2 regions of the Brevundimonas sp. GN22 genome follow, and region 2 is predicted to be linked to the other one. Evidence: predicted binding sites of a transcription regulator. Region 2 holds the regulator's gene; the other holds the start of a gene.
The links. The regulator LexA, encoded in region 2, represses DNA repair genes until DNA is damaged. The targets are predictions, from matches to a motif close to ATGTTCNCNANNTGTTCT.
Positions count from the first base shown of each region.

Region 1: a site for LexA is predicted at 5,976-5,993, ahead of OB03_RS14835 (ImuA family protein). Genes of this name have one in related genera too.

Region 1 covers NZ_JSYD01000183.1:23,625-31,386, forward strand. The annotation lists gene OB03_RS14820 (thermonuclease family protein) at 1-355, opposite strand, end outside; gene OB03_RS14825 (error-prone DNA polymerase) at 395-3,715, opposite strand; gene OB03_RS14830 (Y-family DNA polymerase) at 3,712-5,175, opposite strand; gene OB03_RS14835 (ImuA family protein) at 5,183-5,959, opposite strand; tRNA gene OB03_RS14840 (tRNA-Ala) at 6,195-6,270, opposite strand; gene OB03_RS14845 (TIGR02300 family protein) at 6,395-6,856, opposite strand; gene aroA (3-phosphoshikimate 1-carboxyvinyltransferase) at 7,018-7,762, shown strand, end outside.
Region 2 covers NZ_JSYD01000015.1:37,644-45,405, forward strand. The annotation lists gene OB03_RS02595 (ComEC/Rec2 family competence protein) at 1-1,008, shown strand, start outside; gene lexA (transcriptional repressor LexA) at 1,002-1,700, opposite strand; tRNA gene OB03_RS02605 (tRNA-Asp) at 1,893-1,969, opposite strand; gene OB03_RS02610 (GNAT family N-acetyltransferase) at 2,160-2,720, opposite strand; gene OB03_RS02615 (S9 family peptidase) at 2,720-4,912, opposite strand; gene OB03_RS02620 (trypsin-like serine peptidase) at 4,983-5,804, shown strand; gene OB03_RS02625 (energy transducer TonB) at 5,771-6,559, opposite strand; gene OB03_RS02630 (acyl-CoA dehydrogenase) at 6,706-7,762, opposite strand, start outside.

The DNA of each region.
Region 1 (7,762 bases), on a different contig from region 2:
GCGAGCAGCTGTTGTCGCGCTCGCGCGCGGAAATGGCATGCAACCTTACCCGCGTTCCGTCCTGACAGCGCAGGGTATCCCCGTCGTTGATCTTGACCACGCGGCATTTGAAGTCGGCTTCGCTGGCGGCCTGTTCAGCGGTTGGCGGAAAGATACCGGGGGCTACACTGGTGGCGACGCTTTTGGCCCCTTCGGTAACGTTGTCAGGCAGGGCAGTTTTGTCGCTGCGCATCACGATGACGCAAACGATGATGACGACCACGACCAATATGCCCAGCAGGATATTCAGGCGATCCGATCCGCGAGGCGGAGGGCTGTAATGGTGCTGTGCAGGGGGGCGGCGGCGAGAGGACATAGGCTGTTGTCGGTCGAGTCGGTAAAAAGGGGCAATCGGTCAGTGGAAGTCGCGCGAGCCGGGCAATAGGCGCACATTGCGTGGATGCTGGGGGTGAACGAACTCGTCGGCCCCTGATAGCTGCAGAACCGGTTCGTGATCTTCGGACAGGCGGTTCAGTTCGGGTGTGCGGTCCACCAGATGGGTGACCATAAGGTGGGTGACGCCCTCGATGCTTTTCTCGACCGTGCCGACGGCTTCCAACAGGCGTGCGGACATGACCACGCGGCGATAGGTCTCGAACGTCCGCTCCCACAGCACAAGGTTGGTCACGCCCGTCTCGTCTTCCAGCGTGATGAAAATGGCCTTGCCGTTGCCGGGCCGCTGTCTCACCAGCACCACGCCCGCCGTGCGTACACGCGAGCCGGAACGTTTGGCCTCGACGCCTTTGCACGGCAGCATTCCTTCCTTGGCAAAGACAGGCCGTAGGATTTGCATCGGGTGGGCCTTTAGGGACAGGCGCGTGGTCTGGTAGTCGGCGGCGACATGCTCGCCCTGTCCCATCTTCGGCAGATTGGCGTCTGCTTCCTCGCCCAGTTCGCGGGCATTGGCGGCGGCAAACAGCGGCAGGGGATCATCGTCGGGCAGGCGGCGCACGGCCCACAGCGCTTCGCGCCGGTCCATGTCCAGTGAGCCGAAGGCATCCGCATCGGCCAGCTTTCTCATTGCCGCCGCCGACAGACCTGTCCGCCGCATAAGGGGCTCCAGTCCGGTAAAGACTTCGATGCGGGCGGTGGTCAGAGCCTCGGCCCAGTCCTGACGGAAGCCGTCGATGTTGCGCATCCCCAGCCGCAGCGCCAGCGCATCGGGCGGCCCTTCCAGCGTATTGTCCCAGCGGGAATGGTTCACATCGATGGGGCGCACCTCCACCCCATGTTCGCGGGCATCGCGCACGATCTGGGCAGGAGCATAGAAACCCATCGGCTGGCTGTTCAACAGGGCGCAGGCGAAGGCTGCGGGATGGCGGCATTTGATATAGCTGGAGACATAGACCAGCTTGGCGAAACTGGCCGAATGGCTCTCGGGAAAGCCGTAGGAGCCAAAGCCCTTGATCTGTTCAAAGCAGCGCTGGGCGAAGTCGGGGTTATAGCCGCGCTCGATCATACGCCCGACCATGCGCGTCTCGTAGTTGCCGAGCGTGCCGTCGCCGCGGAACGTGCCCATGGCCTTGCGCAGGCCATTGGCCTCCTGCTCGCTGAAATTGCCGGCGACCATGGCGACCTTCATCGCCTGTTCCTGAAACAGCGGCACGCCCAGCGTCTTGCCGAGGATTTTCTTCAGTTCGTCCGGATCATGCGGCGGGGCAGGGCTGGCGTATTCCACCGCCTCCAAGCCATGACGGCGGCGAAGGTAAGGGTGGACCATGTCGCCCTGAATGGGACCGGGGCGCACGATGGCAACCTGAATAACGAGATCATAGAAGGTGCGCGGGCGCAGTCGCGGCAGCATGTTGATCTGGGCGCGGCTTTCCACCTGAAACACGCCGATGGAATCGCCACGGCACAGCATGTCGTAAACGTCGGCCTGTTCTGTCGGGACCGTGGCCAGTTCCAGCGCCTCGCCCTCGTGCTGGCGGATCAGTTCGAACGCCTTGCGGATACAGGTCAGCATCCCCAGCGCCAGCACATCGACCTTCATCAGGCCCAAGGCCTCGATGTCGTCCTTGTCCCATTCGATGAAGGTGCGCTCGGCCATGGCGGCATTACCGATGGGCACGACCTCGTCCAACCGCCCGTTGGTCAGGACAAAGCCGCCGACATGCTGGCTCAGGTGGCGCGGATAGCCGATCAGCCGCTCGGCCATGTCCACGGCGCGACGGATCATGGGGTTGTCGGGATCCAGCCCCGCTTCGGCGATGCGGTTGTCTGCGATCTCTTTGCCCCAGCTTCCCCATTGGGTGCCGGCGAGGCGCGCGGTGACATCCTCGGTCAGACCTAAGGCCTTGCCGACTTCGCGGATGGCGCTGCGCGGACGATAGCAGATGACCGTGGCCGCCAGACCTGCCCGCTCGCGGCCATAGCGTTCATAGATGTGCTGTATGATCTCTTCGCGCCGCTCGTGCTCGAAATCGACGTCGATATCGGGCGGCTCGTCGCGGCTGGCGGACATGAAGCGCTCGAACAGGACGTCGTGCTCGGCAGGGTCTACCGAGGTCATACCCAGCACATAACAGACCGCCGAGTTGGCTGCCGATCCGCGCCCTTGGCACAGTATGCCCTTCTGGCGGGCCACATGGACGATGTCGTGGATGGTCAGGAAATAGTTGGCCAGATCGCGCTCGCCGATAAAGGCCAGTTCCTTTTCGATCAGGTCGCGCACATGAGCAGGCGCGCCCAGCGGGTAACGCACCGGAAGGTGTTGTTCGACCAGTGCCCTCAGCCAGTCATTGGCGCTCCAGCCCTCGGGCACAGGCTCGTCCGGATATTCGTATTTCAGTTGCCCCAGATCGAACTGGCATCGTTCCAGCAGGGTCAGACTCTCGCGCAAAGCCTCGGGGTGATCGCTGAACAGGCGAGCCATTTCGGCAGGCGTTTTCAGATGCCGCTCGCCATTGGCGAGCAGGTGCTGACCTGCGCGCTCGATGCTGACGCCCTCGCGGATACAGGTCAGCACGTCTTGAAGATCGCGCTCGCTGCTGGAGTGATACAGTACATCATTGCATGCCAGCAGCGGGACGCCCGCACGTATCGCCATATCGTGCGAAGCGGCCAGCCGTCTGCGGTCGTGGCCGCGTCGATGCATGGTTGTACCCAGCCATACCGCCCCGTGACGCGCGTCATTCAGTTCGCCCAGCCAGTCGGTCGTTCCGCCCATGGCGATCAGCAATAGCCCCTCGGCATGGGCCATAAGGTCCGCCTTGGTCAGGATGGACTGACCCTTGGTCGCCCGTCGGGCCCCCAGTGTCAGCAGCCGCGTCAATCGCCCCCAGCCCGCCCGATCCTCGGCATAGGCCACCACATCGGACGTGCCGTCTGCGAACACCAGCCGCGCACCGGTCATCAGTTTGAAGTTCTCGGCGGTGGTGCGGATGCGCTCGGCAATACTCTCCTCGGTCTTGCTGTCCACATAGACGACCTCGCCCGGACTGCTGCCCAGACGTATACGCTCGGGCGGGACCCAGCCTTCGTTGCGCAGGGTTTTCAGCGCACTCCACGCCCGCACCACGCCTGCTGCGCTGTTTCGGTCGGCAAGGCCCAGCCCCGCCTGTCCGCACAGCAAGGACGACAGCACCAGATCCTTTGGATGCGACGCGCCGCGCAGGAAGGAAAAGTTGCTGGCGCAAACCGTTTCTGCATAGGCGATGGGCCTTGGGCCCGTCATGCGAACAGCCCGTGGACATACCAGCGCGGGGCAGGCTCCTCACCATAATGGCCTGCGCGGAACAGCCAGTAGCGGTGCCCCGTATCGTCCTCGACGCGGTAGTAATCGCGCACCCGATGGCGAGGGCGTCGCCACCACTCGCCCTCGATCCGCTCCGGCCCTTCGGCGCGGATGATGCGGCGCGTGACCCGTCGCCAGACGAAACGAGCGGGCGGACTGTCGGGGGCAAGAGCGATGGCCTCAATCGGCTGGGGCGGATTGAACAGGGTCATGGGCCGCTCCAACCCGTCGCGCTTTAGCTCGGGCCAGTCGTCGCCTTCATCGGCGCGGGCAGGGTGAAGCGCAGGGCGCAGAACGCAGGCCCGTTCCGGCAGATGCGAGCCTGTCGATTTCACCCGCATCACGGCCTGTGCGCCCAGACGGGTAGATAGGCGATCCGTCAGGTCCTCAAGACTCTCCCCCCGCCGCGCGGGTTCATCCAGTCGCACCTGCTGGGCCGCCAGTGTGACCAGATCGTCCACCTCCATCCGGAACTGGTCGAGGCCAAAGCCCGGATCGATCGGCGTGTCCAGCGCCTGCAGCCGCTCGTGGAACAGCCGCATCAGGGGCGCGACCTGACGCATGGCGCGGCCCGTGCGCACCGTCACTCGCCGCGTCCAGCCATCCAGCCGGAACACTGTCAGGGTAAAGGCGCGCCCGCCCTTGGCAGTTTGCTCCATCTGCTGTTCGGTATCGGCCAGCAGGTCGGCGATAATCCCCTCGACCGGATCAAGGTGCAGGATCGGCTCGGCCAGTCTGCGGTCCGCGACAATGGGGGCGGGCAGACGAACAGGCGTGATGCGGATGTCGATCCGCCCGATGGTCCGGTCCAGCACATGGCAAAAGTCCTCTCCAAAGCGGGCGGCCATGGCGGCGCGAGGGCGGGCGTCGACATCGGCCAACCTTTTCAGCCCCGCCCGTTTCAGCGCGGTGATCTCGCTGGCGGGTCGTTCCAATGCCTCGACGGCAAGTTTTCCGGCGGTGGTGCCGACATCGGTATCGCTCACAGCGCCTTCCGGCCCGAACCGGACCAAAGCGCGGGCGCTGTGCGGGGTGGGCGCAATCGCCAGCCGAACCTGCAATCGGGCGCGTTCGGCAAGGCGGCGCACGGCGGCCATCATCCCGTCCTCGCCGCCGAACAGGTGTGCGCATCCGGTGATGTCCAGCATCAGTCCGTGCGGATTGTCCCGCGCGACCAAGGGCGAGAAACGGCCAAAGCCATCGACCAGCCGCGCCATCAGTTCCTCGTCCGCGCGGGGCTCGCTGGGGACGGTGGTCAGTTCCGGTACCCGTGCATGGGCATCGGCCAGCGTCATACCGGAGGCCAAACCCGCCGCGATGGCGGCACGGTTCACCGCCGTCAGACGCAGGGCATTCGACTGCTTGGCCACACAGGCCACAGGTACATCAGCATCAGGCACATAGGCATCAGGCCGCGCGGATGATTGCCGATCGGTCGGCAGGAACGGAAACCAGACGGCCAGATACCTGCGGCGTGACGAAGATCCGCCGTTCACCATCCCACTCCATGATCCATTCGCCCGCCACGGGGCCGTTCTGTTTGCGTAAAAGTTCGAGTTTGAAGGCGGGAAGGCCGGGGGCTCCCGCCGAAAGGGGCTGTGCCGAGGACAGGGTGGGCGACACCTTCCATCGGCTCTGCGCGGCGCTGGCGCGTGGCTGGGCTCCGGCGCGGGCAATGAAGGCCGGCCGCCCGCCTTCGCTGGCCGCAAGGTTCAACCGTCGGCTGGCCGTCAGGGTAAAGGCCGGATTCTCGCCCCAACTGCTCAGGATCACCGCGCCAAAAGCCCCGCTGCGCAACGCATCCTCACCCACGCCCAGAAGGGCCGTGGCGCTGGAGGCTTCGATCAGCAAAAGCTGTGACGGCTCCAGTCCCCAGCCCTGCAATCCCGGTCCATAGGGCAGGCCCGTCTCGCCATTGCGCCGCCCCTCATACGCCCACAGGAACGGTCCCTTGGAGGCCCGCATCGCCATGCCTAGCGCCATGCCGTCAGCACACAGCACATCGCCGGCACTGGCATAAATTTCATGCACGGCCTCCAGCCCCAAAAGGCCTACGCGCTGGTCGAGCGCCGGCAGACCCACTCTAAAGCCGTCAGTTTCCTTACCGCGGACCCGCACGCCCGCACCCGCCCCCTTCAGGGACAGCCGCTCGCGCAGGCGCTGGATTTCGACGGAGGACGACATGATCGGGCGGTAGGAAATGTTCTCTAAATGTTCTCATTCCTATACCGCTGCACGGGGGAGGCGAGTCAAGCACTGCGCAAGGGAAGTGACTGGGTCTGTCAGGAGGAAATTGCGTGCAGACTACAGATTCCGCTCGGGGAATCTCGTTTCGAAAAAGACTCGAATTTCAAAAGATTGAAGGATCTCTGATCCAGAAATGGAAAACCCCTCGTCGCGGGTAACGACGAGGGGTTCATGGTGGAGCTTAGCGGGGTCGAACCGCTGACCTCTTGCATGCCATGCAAGCGCTCTACCAACTGAGCTAAAGCCCCAAACCTTTCGGTCGGTCCCGACGGTGCCTGTGGCCCCGTTGAGGTGGCGGAAACTAGGGAGTTCCGACCGGAAGGTCAAGCGGTTCTGAAAACTTTTTTCCGCTTAGTTTTCAGAACCTTGGTTTTACTCGTCGTCGAGCGAAGGCTTGGTCAGTTCGTCGTCTAGACCGTCGTCGTCTTCGTCTTCGATGAACGGCACGGAGTCGTCATCGTCGTCGAGAACATCGTCGTCGCCATCGGTGGTGCCCAGACCTGCGTCGTCGGCTACCGGATCGGCATCGTCGTCATCGTCCGGCGTCAGGATTGGTTCGTGACCTTCCTGATCGATTTCCGGAGTGGACGCTTCGATGTCCTCTTCCTCTTCTTCGTCACCGTCGACTGCCTTGTCGGCGACTTGATCTTCGGTGTCTTCATCGTCGGCCGCATAGCCCGCGCCGCGACGGACACGACGGCTCTTCAGAGCCTCCTCCATCGGGTCGAACTCGGTTTCGCACTTCGGGCAGCGTGCCGGGCGACGGTTCAGGTCGTAGAATTTGGCCTGGCAGCTCGGGCAGAGCTGCTTTTGGCCCAGTTCGGGATTAGCCACGGAATAAACCTTCGGCGGGAGTTGAGTTGATACTCGGGAAATCGGGCGGCTCCCTTGCCACCCGAAACGGCCACTGTCAAAAGCCTTATGTGGCGCGACTGCGTTACGTTTTCCAGATATTATCGGAGCCAAGTAGCCGGGTGACGACTTCTCAGACGTTTATTGCCTCCCCATGTGGCCCTCTTGAGGGTGTGGTCAAGGCCCCCGGTGACAAGTCAATCTCCCATAGAAGTCTGATCTTTGGCGGTCTTGCCGAAGGCGTGACCGAGATTGATGGCTTGCTGGAAGGCGAAGATATTCTGGCGACAGGGCGGGCGATGTCCTCGCTGGGCGCGACGGTTGAAAAACTTGACCAAGGTCGATGGAAAGTGATCGGAAAGGGTCGACTTCAGTCGCCGCAGGACCTGATCGACTGCGGCAACGCTGGAACCGGCGTGCGTCTGCTGATGGGGGCTGTGGCAGGCTATCCGATCACCGCGACCTTCGATGGAGATGTGTCGCTGCGCAAACGCCCGATGAAGCGCGTGACCGGCCCGCTGGCGCAAATGGGTGCCAAGTTCGACTGGAAACAGGACGAGGACCGCCTGCCGGTCGCTGTCAGCGGCGGTGAACTGGTTGCCATCGATTACACCCAAAGCGTGGCCTCGGCTCAGGTCAAATCGGCCATCTTGCTGGCGGCATTGAACGCGCAGGGCACGACCCGAGTGACCGAACCTGAAAAGAGCCGCGACCACACCGAGCGTATGCTGACGGCCTTCGGAGCCAAGGTCGAAGTTCAGGAGGTAGGCGAGGGCTGGATCATCTCGCTGGAAGGCGGACAACCTTTGCGCGGCACCAAGGTGTCTGTACCCGGCGATCCGTCCTCGGCAGCTTTCCCTCTGGCGGCAGCCCTTATTGTCGAAGGGT
Region 2 (7,762 bases):
GAAGCGGTGATCACGCCCGGCTTCCAAATGTCGTTTGCAGCAACGGCTGCTCTGGTGGCGCTAGCCGAGATTTGGCCAAGACGGATACGCGAGATCAACACGCCATGGCCGATAGCCGCGCTCCAACGGGCACTTTCGTGGGGTGGCACAGCGATCGCAGCAAGCCTGGTGGCGGGGCTCGCGACGGGGCCTTTCGTGATGCATCACTTCAACCGCACCAGCGTCTATGGACTGGTTGCGAATATGGCCAGCGCGCCGTTGGCGGATTTGATCATGCTTCCGGCGCTGGCCTTGGGTGCGGTGTTGGAGCCATTCGGGCTTGGCGGACCGTTCCTCTGGGTTGCAGGCGTGGGCGTGGAGGCCATGTTGGCGGTCGGGCATTGGGCTGCCTCCTTGCCCGGAGCTGTTCAGACCATGGCCAGTGCACCCGCTATAGCCCTTCCGGTCGCCTTCATCGGCGTTCTGTTCATGTGCCTATGGCGCGGATGGCTGCGACTGCTTGGACTACCCATGGCATGCGCGGTTTTGTTGTGGCCGCGACCTGAACCTCCATCGATCTGGATAGGCGAGGCCGCCACCAATGCCGCATGGGTTGAAGGCCAGCAGGCGACAGTTTTTCGTCCTGTCAGGGCATTCGCATCGCAGATCTGGGCGCAGCGATGGAATTTGGAAGTTCAGCAGCGCGACAAGTCCGACTGGACTTGCGGGAGAACGCATTGTCACCAATCCGAAGGCATCGCCCCTATAGCGCTGTGGTGGGGAAGGGCGGTGCCGGCAACCGACAAGCTGGAGGCTATGTGCATGGCCGCGGAAGTCGTTGCCGTCAGGTCGGTCGTGGCGGATTTACCTGCGGCCTGTAGCAATCGTCTGGTGCTGGACGGTCATGACTTCGCTGAAGGCGGAGCCGTCCAACTTTGGCGCGACCCCTCGGGTTGGCGTGCCAAATGGGTGCGGGACACGCGCGGGGTCAGGCCTTGGTCACGCTGGGGCGACCCCGACTATCAGTGATAGCGGCGCAGCAGGCCCACCAGCTTGCCCTGAACCTCGACCTGATCCGGACCGAAGATGCGGGTCTCATAGGCGCGGTTGGCCGGTTCCAGCGCAATCGACTGACCCTTGCGGCGCAGACGCTTGAGGGTAGCCTCTTCGCCTTCGACCAGAGCGACGACGATTTCGCCGTTGTTGGCGTTGTTGGTGCGTTTAATGACGACGGTGTCGCCATCGAAGATGCCCGCTTCGATCATGGAATCGCCCTCGATCTCCAGCAGGTAGTGCTCTCCGGAGCCCAGCATGGATTCGGGAACGAAAAAGCGGTCCTGTTCGTGCTGAATAGCGGCAATCGGCGTACCGGCGGCGATCTTGCCCAGCAGCGGCAGTTCGCGCACGTCGTTCGCCGCTTGAGGCACGGCGCGGTTCTGGCCGCCACCTTCGATGACATCAGGCTTGAACGGTGCGCGGCCCTTGGCGGGTGCAGCAGCCGTGGCCTGTTCCGGCATTTTGACAACTTCGAGAGCGCGGGCGCGGTGCGCCAGTCGGCGAATGAAGCCACGTTCCTCAAGAGCGGTGATCAGGCGGTGGATGCCCGACTTCGATGCCAGATCCAGCGCTTCCTTCATCTCGTCGAAAGAAGGCGACACGCCGGTTTCCTTGATGCGTTCGTGGATGAACATCAGGAGTTCGTGCTGCTTCTTGGTGAGCATGTCAGAGCGCTTTCAGAACAAGGCGTGAACCGTTGCCGAATGTTCTGTAAGTGTTCTGGTTAAAAGTCAACTAACGCCAGCTTGAAACAACAACAGGCGCACGAGGGCGCTGGGCGGTTTGTTTCAATTTTCAGGAAAGCGTTTCGGACCAAGAGCGGTATGCGCCACTCCGTACTTCTTAAAGAAGGGGAGTGGCGCGAGTGACGGGGCTCGAACCCGCGACCTCCGGCGTGACAGGCCGGCACTCTAACCAACTGAGCTACACCCGCTTGGTCCCGTTCGCGCCTTGTCCGGCGGGAACGAGGTGGTGTTTAGGTGGGGCTTCGTTTCGGGTCAACGGAAAAAATGCAGAGCCCTGAAAAAATACGGCAATTTGCGAAATGGATAGCGAATTCAGAACCTTGTTAGATACGAAGACGGGGACGTTGCCGCCCCCGCAAAAGCCCGCAAATCCGGCCTTTATCGTCCCTTGTCACTGAGCAGAAGCGCTGGCCCATCCGGCGGCGTGGTGTCTCCGGCCCCGAGTGAGAGCTGCATGAAAATAACGTCGCGCCATCCGTCCAACTTCCATCCAGCAGATGTGAATCGGCCGGAATCCGCGAATCCCCGTGAGCGATGCAGCGCGATTGACGACTCATTTTCGGAATCGCCGATGACCGCGACCATCTGGCGGACGCCTTTTCCTTCGCATTCGTGAATCAGTCGGTCGAGAAGAGCGCCGCCGACGCCCATGCCCTTGGCTTCCGGATCGAGATAAATCGAATCCTCGGCCATGTAACGATAGGCCTCGCGGGCGCGGAACGGACCGGCATAGGCATAGCCCATGACCTGACCGTCTTTCTCGGCAACCAGATAGGGCATGCCCAGCGCCCGCACATAGGCAAAGCGGGCTTTCATCTCGTTTTCGGTCGGGGGCACCAATTCGAAAGTGCCGCAGGCTTCGTTGACCCATCTGGCATAGATTTGCGTGATGGCGAGGAAGTCATCTTCCACCGCCTCACGAATAATGAACTCAGGCATCAGGCGAAGTCTTTTTCCCAGCCCTTGTTCACGGCCCAGATCGCGAAGGCGTAATCCAGCGCGATATCCTTCAGATAGTCGAAGCGACCCGACGAGGCGAAGTGGCCCGCCTCCATATTGATCTTCAGCAGGACGGGATTGGTCGAGGTGGTGTGGTCGCGCAGACGGGCGACCCATTTCTGCGGTTCCCAATAGGTCACGCGGGGGTCGGACAGACCGCCGGTCGCCAGTACCGCGGGGTACGCCTTGGCCGAAATCTGATCGTATGGGCTGTACGACCACATGTAGTCGTAAGCTTCGGCGTCCTCGAGGGGATTACCCCATTCCGGCCATTCCGGCGGGGTGAGGGGCAGGGAGGTGTCGCTCATGGTGTTGATCAGGTCCACGAACGGTACGCCGCCGATGATGCCTGCCCACAGTTCGGGGCGCATATTGGTGACGGCCCCCATCAGCAGACCACCAGCCGAGCGGCCCTCGGCCACGATGTGGCCTGCGCGGGCATAGTCTTTGTCGATCAGGTGATCGGCGGCCGCGATGAAGTCGGTGAAGGTGTTCTTCTTGGTGAAGCGGCGGGCGTTCAGGAACCAGTTCCAGCCCTTGTCCGCACCACCGCGAATGTGGGCGATGGCATAGATGAAGCCGCGATCCACCAACGACAGACGGTTGGTCGAGAAGCCCGCAGGCATCGACATACCGTAGGAGCCATAGCCGTACAGCAGCACAGGCGCGCTGCCGTCCGCGGGCGTGTCCTTGTGGCGCAGGATGGAGACGGGGACCAGTTCTCCGTCGGCAGCCGGAGCGTTCAGGCGTTCGACGATGTAATCGGCGGGGTTATGACCCGACGGCACTTCCTGAACCTTGCGCAGGGTGCGCTCGCGGGTCTTCTGGTCATAGTCGTAAACCGAGGTCGGCGTGGACATGGAATTGTAGGTGTAGCGGATAACCGTAGTGTCGAATTCCGACGCGCCTGCCAGCGACAGGCTGTAGGCCGGCTCGTCCACGGCGATCTCGTGCTCTGAACCCGCGCGGTCGCGAATGACGATCCTGGTGTTGGCGTCCGAGCGTTCCTGACGCGAGACAAAGTCCTTCGTCAGCGAGAAGCCTTCGATGTACCGACCCGGCGTATGGGGAACGAGGTCCGTCCAGTTGGCCTTGGCGGGGGCGTTTGTCGGGGCTTCGACGATTTTGAAGTCGATGGCGTCGTCAGCGTTGGTACGGATTACCCAGCGGTCGCCCCAGTGATCCATCGAATAGAGGCGGGCCTCTACGCGCGGCTCTACGACCACCGGCGTTGCGGTGGGGTTGGTGCCCGGGATCAGACGCGATTCTGAAGTTTCCTGATTGGCGATTGTCACCAGCATGAAGGCATCGTCCGAAGTACGGCCGAAGCCGAGGAACATGCCCTCGTCCTCTTCCTCATAAACGAGGGTCGTTTCTCCGCCTTTGGCCGGTCGGCGGAAAATCTTGTCAGGACGGCCGTTGTCGTTGCGATTGGTCCAGAAGATCCACTGGCTGTCCGGCGAGAAGGTGAAGTCGCCCGTTGCGGAGTCGATGACATCCGGCAGGACCTGACCGGTAGCGAGGTCCTTCACGTAGATTTTGTAGACTTCGGAGCCTTGGGCATCCTCGGAATAGGCGAACAGGCTGTGATCTGGGCTGACCTCGGTATCGCCGACTTCGGAATAGGCCTTGCCCTCGGCCAGTTTGTTGGCGTCCAGCAGGATTTCTTCGCCGTCGGTGCGGCCACGCGGGCGGCGGCAGTACAGTGGGTGCTGATCACCCACATTATAGCGGGTGTAGTATTCCCACGGACCATCAGCGGACGGGACCGAGGCGTCGTCTTCCTTGATGCGGCCCTTCATCTCCTCGAACATCTGGGCCTGAAGCGTGGTGGTCGAGGCCATCATGGCTTCGCGATAGGCGCTCTCTTCGTTGAGATGCTCTTTGACGTCCTGTTTGATCAGTTTCGGATCACGCAGAACGGCCTGCCAGTTGTCGTCCTTCATCCACTGATATTCATCGGTGCGGGTGCGACCCAGCTGTTCGATGGTGACAGGGACTTTCTTGGCAACGGGCGGTACAGGGCGAGGCATTCGGGCTCCGGTAGTCTGGGTAATCGACGGGTAGGCGAGGGCAGGTGTCGCGGCCACAAGGCCGGCGACGGTGGTAGCGAGTAGCTCGCGGCGATTCATAGACCCTGCCTCCCAGTGAACTTGTGAAACGGACCTTGTGCCGGTCGCGTCATAAGGTCAAATGTCGATCATGGTCCTCGACGCATATCCCCCCGAACCGCCCGTTGCCCAGTCGCCTGCTGCCGAGTGGGACATGACCCTCGGCCTGATCAGCGCGACGATCCAGATCGACCAGTCGATTGGCGGGGGGCGACGCAAAGTCGGGACGGGATTTCTGATCGAGGCACCGCGCCCTGACGGCTCTCCTCGTGTGGTCTTGGTCACGGCTGATCACGTGTTCAGTGTCATGCCCAACGCCCAGGCGCGTGCAGGATGGCGGGTGGCCGAGGCGGACGGGAATTGGCGCTACGCCCCTCAGGAGTTCCCGATCCGCGCGGAAGACGGCACGCCCCTGTGGACCAAGCATCCGGATCAGGACGTCGCTGTCATCGAGATCGAAGCGCCGGAGGCGTTTGCCCGTGCCGCCATTCCGGTCGGCTGGCTGGGCGATTCCCAAACCTTTGACCAATGGCGCATGGGGCCAGGCGACGAGTTGTTCGCTCTGGGCTATCCGCACGGCCTGTCTGCGAACCGTGCCGGTTTTCCCATCCTACGCTCGGGGCGCATTGCATCGTGGCCGCTAACGCCGGTGCAGCATTTTGCGACCTTCCTGTTGGACTTTAACGTCTCGCAGGGAAACTCTGGCGGCCCTGTATTTTGGGTGCCGGCGGCCACACGTCGTCCGGACGTTCCTGTGCCGGACCACCCCTTTATTGCCGGCATCCTGATCAAGGAAGTTCAAGGTGACGGTGAGGGCATCGAACTGGGCGTGGTGGCCCATGCCCAATATGTCCGCGAGACACTGGCGCTGATGGACGCTCAGCGGACCACGTACGAAGAACCGCAGTCGTAGGTCTCGCAGACACGCACTCTCAGCGGGGCGAAGTTGGTTTCGGGGGAATAGATGCTGGCGACCGCCTGATCCATCTCCCGAACCCAGTCGTCCCAGTCTGCAGGCTTCTGGGCCGGCACCGAAGTCTCGCCGCGTTTGGCCAGCACCATAGCGATCCCTTTGGCCAGCAGCTTCGCGTTGGTGCGCCCGATATACATTTCGGCGATCCAAGCCTGAACTTTCATCGCGCGCTCAGGTGGCAGTTGGTGCAGGCCCCAGTCAAAGTCGGATGCCGCGTTACGATCCCGCGCTAGCGACTGTGCGGCCACCATGCCGGCCAGCAGATTTGCGTTGCTCGGCGGCGGTCCCATCCAGATCGAGGGTGGGGGATCGACAGGCTCGGGAATGAAGGGGACCGACACCTTCAGCTGTCCGTCGGTCGCCACGCCATCAACCCGTCGCGGGGTTAGACGGCCTCGCTCGACAATGGCGACTGCCGCCGCCTCGAATCCTAGGCCTTCAGGGATGGCTTTTACCGCTTCACAAGCGGGCACGCCCTCTGCGCTGATCTGGCATTCGACATCGACCCGCCCCGACATGCCCAGATGGTTTGCCAAAATGGGATAGTCAGAGGGTTCAACTGTCGGCGCGGTGTGCCACACGGGATTTGTGATCCTGACTGGCACCTGCGGGACCGCGACCACTTCGACAGTGGGCTCGCCTACCTGAATCGAGGCAGCGAACAGCATCGCACCGGCCAGAACTGAAAGCGTCATTAGATCGAATCCCCCTCGGCCCAATCTCTCACGTCGGAGGGCGAGCCGTCGAGAGAGTGGGCTATTCCCTAAACCGGACATGAAAAACGCCCCCTGCATGCCATGATGCAAGGGGCGTTCCTTCTTAGGAAGCGCGTCTTGGCTGATTAGCCAGCCAGAGCTTCAACCGTCAGTTTGTTCAGCAGCTCGCCGCCTTGGCCGACGCCAGCCAGACGGCTGGAGACGTGACCCAGAACGTTGGCAGCGTAGACGTCGTAGAGGTCCAGCTTGCCTTGCAGCCATGCCGCATCGCCGTCATTGGCGTCCAGCTTGGCCTTGGCTGCCAGAGCGCCCTTGGCCAGCATCCAGCCGCCGACAACGTCGCCCAGCAGCTTCAGATAGGCATCGGCACCCGCCAGTACGTCGGCAGCGCGAGCCTTGTCCTGCTTGGCATCCAGCAGCCATAGGGTGGCATCTTCGACCGACTCGATAGCGTTCGCGAAACGCTCGACCGGCTTGCCCGAGTAGATCGACGACAGCTGGTGCAGAGTCGTCTTCATTTCTTCGATCAGGCGCTTGGCCGATTCACCGTTGTCCATCGACAGCTTGCGGCCAACGAGGTCCATGGCCTGAATGCCGTTGGTACCTTCGTAGATGGGGGTGATGCGGGCGTCGCGATAGTATTGTGCCGCGCCGGTTTCCTCGATGAAGCCCATGCCGCCGTGGACCTGGACGCCCAGCGAAGCGACTTCACAGCCGACGTCGGTCGACCATGCTTTGGCGATCGGGGTGAACAGGTCTTCGCGACCCTTCCAGATTTTGCGCTCTTCTTCGGTCGCAGCGTGGCGAGCCAGATCGGCAGCAACGCCCGTCGACAGGCAGATGGCGCGGGCAGCCGAGGTCTTGGCTTTCATGGTGACCAGCATGCGGCGCACGTCGGGAAGGTCGAACAGCGGTGCGTTACGCTCACCGGTCCAGACGCTGGTGCCCTGACGGCGTTCCAGAGCGTAGGCGAGAGCGTGTTGGTATGCGCGCTCGGCAATGCCGACGCCTTCAACGCCAACGGCCAGACGGGCAGCGTTCATCATGACGAACATGTGGGCGAGGCCCTCGTTCGGACGGCCAACCAGCTCGGCGACAGCGTTGTCATACTGCATGACGCAGGTCGGGCTGCCGTGGATGCCCAGCTTGTGCTCCAGACCGACCGGCGCGAAGCTGTTGCGC